Regions from separate parts of the Bradyrhizobium sp. CCBAU 11430 genome, predicted to be linked through region 1. Evidence: predicted binding sites of a transcription regulator. Region 1 holds the regulator's gene; the other holds the start of a gene.
What was found. The regulator LexA, encoded in region 1, represses DNA repair genes until DNA is damaged. The targets are predictions, from matches to a motif close to TGTTCNNNNTGTGTTCNG.
Positions count from the first base shown of each region.

Region 2: XI04_RS37780 (putative DNA modification/repair radical SAM protein) is a predicted target of LexA. The motif match lies at 1,133-1,150, and genes of this name have one in related genera.

Region 1 is NZ_LBJV01000050.1:29,681-31,881, reverse strand. It holds gene XI04_RS13710 (molybdopterin molybdotransferase MoeA) at 1-309, shown strand, start outside; gene lexA (transcriptional repressor LexA) at 486-1,187, shown strand; gene XI04_RS13700 (hypothetical protein) at 1,749-2,183, shown strand.
Region 2 is NZ_LBJV01000074.1:225,008-227,208, reverse strand. It holds gene XI04_RS37790 (Y-family DNA polymerase) at 1-382, opposite strand, end outside; gene XI04_RS37785 (ImuA family protein) at 279-1,067, opposite strand; gene XI04_RS37780 (putative DNA modification/repair radical SAM protein) at 1,231-2,201, shown strand, end outside.

The DNA of each region.
Region 1 (2,201 bases):
TCCTACGTGTGCGCCTTCCTGTTCATGGTGCCGCTGATTCGCGCGCTGTCGGGCCGTTCGGTGATTCATCACCATCGCGAGCGCGCCGTGCTGGGCCGCGATCTCGGCGCCAATGACCAGCGCGAGGATTATCTGCGCGCGCGCCTGGAGCCGCGCGACGACGGCACGCTCGTCGCCCTTCCCGTCAGCCATCAAGACTCCTCTCTGCTTGCGAATCTTGCTGCAGCACAGGTACTTCTCGTGCGCGCACCGCTTGCGCCAAAGGCCGAGGCCGGCAGCCCCTGCGAAGTGCTGCGGCTCCCCGTCTGAACTGCGCGGCCACACGCATTCGGCGAGTTTCGCTCTGTTCACGGTAAATTAAGCAGTTGCGGAACATGTATCGAACATATAGTGTCCGTTCATGATTTGTTTCGAGGATGTAGCGGCTTATCGCTGAACTCATCGTCTCGGAATCGAACGACATCAACCGGGGGACTTTGGTCGAGATGTTAACGCGCAAACAATACGAGCTTCTGCGGTTCATCAGCGAACGCTTGAAGGAAAGCGGCGTGCCGCCGTCCTTCGACGAGATGAAGGATGCGCTCGACCTGCGCTCGAAGTCAGGCATCCACCGCCTGATCACCGCACTCGAGGAGCGCGGCTTCATCCGCCGGCTGCCCAACCGCGCCCGGGCCATCGAAGTGATCAAGCTGCCGGAGCTCCAAGCTGCCGCCGGCAACCGACGCGGCTTCACGCCAAGCGTCATCGAGGGCAATCTCGGCAAGCTGCGCGCGAGCTCCAGCCCGTCCGCGGACGAGGGCGAGCGGCCCGTTGCGGTGCCCGTGATGGGCCGCATCGCGGCCGGCACCCCCATCGAGGCGTTGCAGACCCGCAGCCACACCATCAGCGTGCCTCCAGACATGCTCGGCTCCGGCGAGCATTACGCGCTCGAAGTGCGCGGCGATTCCATGGTCGAGGCCGGCATCCTCGACGGCGACATGGCGCTGATCCAGCGCAACGAGAGCGCCGATACCGGCGACATCGTGGTGGCGCTGATCGACGACGAGGAAGCCACGCTCAAGCGCTTCCGCCGCCGCGGCGCCTCGATCGCGCTGGAGCCCGCCAATGCCGCTTACGAGGTGCGCATCCTGCCGCCGAACCGCGTGAAGATTCAGGGCAAGCTGATCGGGCTTTACCGCAAGTACTGATACCGGAGTCTTCAGCGCCTCGCGCGCGCCTTCGGTCGGCATCGCCGATCAGAGATTGGAGCGGATGATGGTCCGCTCCGGCTGGATAGTCTTTCTGGTTCTGCACAGATTGTCCGGCCCCTCCCCCTTTCGCGACATCCTCGGCAGGCCGCGGGAAGCAACATCGCTTCGCGGCCTTGCGAGTTCGAGGGGGACAGCCCAAATGCGCCGGATCGTTTGAGCGCAGCCGCAGCAACGCTGGTCGCATCATCATGTCGGCTAGGACACGGCCGTGATCCAGAAAATCCGCAACAACCGCAATGCAGCGCGCACGCAGCCGAGCTGACGATACTCGGGCTGGCTGGTTTCGCCGGTCGTTGACGCGCGCCTGCCAAATGCACGGAAGCCGACTTTGTTCCTATCGAATTCGGAAAAGATGGAAAAGATAATGTGATCGGGGCTCGCGGATCCCAGCCGCAGATTTGCCTACAACCAAGCAGACCGTCACGTGCTTCCACTCTGGTAGGGGCCTGCGCCTCCAAAAGGGGTGCGGGTCGCTATCTCTGCATAGAGGAGCACCCGATGTGTGACTACAGCCTGCATGCCGTCGCGACGCGCCCCGCAGAAGTCGGCGAGACGATCGTCACGACAACATTCCGCGGCACCTCGACGCGCGGCTTCGCCTCCGAAGCCGATCTCTCCGTCGCGGTCTGCCTGCTGCCGGGAACGGAGCTCGCCTTCGCCGATAACGTCCGTTACGACAACCGCTGGATCTGGACGCGCACCGTCAACTCCCGCGTCGGCAAGTTCGGCAAGATCGATCCGCACATTCCCGATCGCCATCATGATGCGATCGAATTCCCGGACGGCAAATCCGTGCTGGTGACGCAGCTCGTCGAGGGCCAGCGCGCAACCGTGCTGCAACTGCCGGTGACCCAGCCGATCGGCGAGCGCGAGCACAAGCCGCAGATCATCGCCGACAGTCGCCCGACGGTCACGCGACTGCCGATCGGCTGACGCCCTCCGGCCCGGCGG
Region 2 (2,201 bases), on a different contig from region 1:
ACAGATGCGCACAGCCGGTGATGTCGAGGAACAGCCCGTGCGGCGGATCGAGCGCGACCAGCGGCGTGAAGCGGTCGCACCAGTCGGCGATGTCGCTAAGCGTCTTCGCATCGGCCGCGACATCGGCGTCGAACACGCGCAAATCCGGGCACATCGCCCGCGCATTGGCGAGCGGCTGACCTACGTACAGGCCGAGACGCTCGGCAGCCTCGTCCAGCGCATGGATCACCAGCGCATTGTTGTCCTTGATGACGACGATGCTCGGCTCATTATTGGTTTTACCCAGCCCGGAGCTGTTGAAGAACCGCTGGATCCGGTCGATGGGCAGGCGTGGCAGCCACAGGCTGAGAATACGTCGACGGTTCACTGAACTGGCACTCATCACAATTCCATTCCATGATCCACCGGCCGCAGGGGCCATGACGATTACGCAAGAGTTCGGCATCGAAGCGCGGCGCGCCCCATGCGTCCCACACCGACCCCGGCGGCGAATGCGCCGCGCGCAGCATCCACCTGGTCTCCGCCGTCGAAGGCAGCGGCTGCGCCGCCATCCGCAGCATCAGGCCGGTGACGCCGGAGCCTTGCGCGGCCAGCGTCAGCTTGCGGCTCGCCACGAGATCGAACTGCCTGGTTTCGCCCCAGAGCTCGAGCACGACGGCGCCCAGCGCATCGCAGGCGAGCGCATCGGCCGAGGTACGCAGCGCGCTCTCGACATCGGCGGCGCGCACCATCACCACGCGGCGCGGATCGAGGCCGAGCTCGGCGAGCCCGCTCATCGACAGCGCGCCTGCCTCTATCTCTGAAAAATCCTGCCGTACCCACAGCAGCGGCCGCTGCGCCGAGACGCGCCCGGCAAGCCCCATGACGAAGCCGGTCGCGGCCGTCCCCTGAGACCCAGTGCAAAACACCTCGTGGATCGCCGCGCGCGCGAGCCCGCCCTTCAGCGCGTTGTCGGCTTCGCTGTGACCGAGCGCGACGCGATCGTGCGGATGCACGACCGTCGCCGTCTCGATGCGCTCGATCTGGCCGCGCAAGGTCGCAAGCGCGCTTGTCCGTGCGCCGCTCATGCTCGCCGCTCCTTCAGGGGTGATTGCCGATGGCTCTCAAAAAGAGAACCAGCGGCTGGCTCATTTGTTCATGATATGTTCTAATATAAAGCTAACGGCGCGTAGAGAGTCAATCGAATTGGCGCGCAAGCGGATTCATGAGCTGAATCAAAGGGATTCCAAGATGGACGTACAACGCAAGCTGGAAATCCTGGCGGACGCCGCCAAATACGACGCGTCCTGCGCCTCCAGCGGCACGGAGAAGCGGGATTCCAGCGACGGCAAGGGCATGGGGTCGACCGCACCCGGCATGGGCATCTGCCATTCCTATGCGCCGGATGGACGCTGCATCTCGCTGCTCAAGGTGCTGCTGACCAACGCCTGCAATTACGATTGCCTCTATTGCGTCAACCGCGCCTCCTCCAACGTGCCGCGCGCCCGCTTCACCGTCGACGAGGTGGTGAAGCTCACGCTCGACTTCTACCGGCGCAATTACATCGAGGGTCTGTTTCTCTCCTCAGGCATCATCCGCAGCCCCGACTACACCATGGAGCAGGTCGTGAGCGTCGCGCGAAAGCTGCGCGAGGATCATCACTTCCGCGGCTATATCCATCTCAAGACCATTCCCGAGGCCGACGATGCGCTGATCGCGGAAGCCGGCAAATATGCCGATCGTCTCTCCATCAACATCGAGATGCCCGAGGAAACGAGCCTGCAGCAATTCGCGCCGGAGAAGGACGTGCGCGCGATCCGCCGCACCATGGGCCGGCTGCGGCTGAAGCTGGACGAGGCCGAGGAAGGCCGCAGCGCGAAGACCAAGGCAAAGCCGCAGCGCTTCGCGCCGGCGGGCCAAAGCACGCAGATGATCGTCGGTGCTGATGCAGCCTCCGACCACACCATTCTCCACACCAGCGCCAATCTCTACGGCGCCTACCGTCTGCGGCGCGTCTACTACTCCGCCTTCAGCCCGATCCCCGACGCCAGCCGCGCCTTGCCTCTGGTGCAGCCGCCGCTGCTGCGCGAGCACCGGCTCTACCAGGCCGACTGGCTGATGCGGTTCTACGGTTTCGACGTTGCGGAGATCGTCGACGACAGCGCGATGCTGCCACTCGACATCGATCCGAAGCTGGCCTGGGCGCTGCGTCATCGCGACCG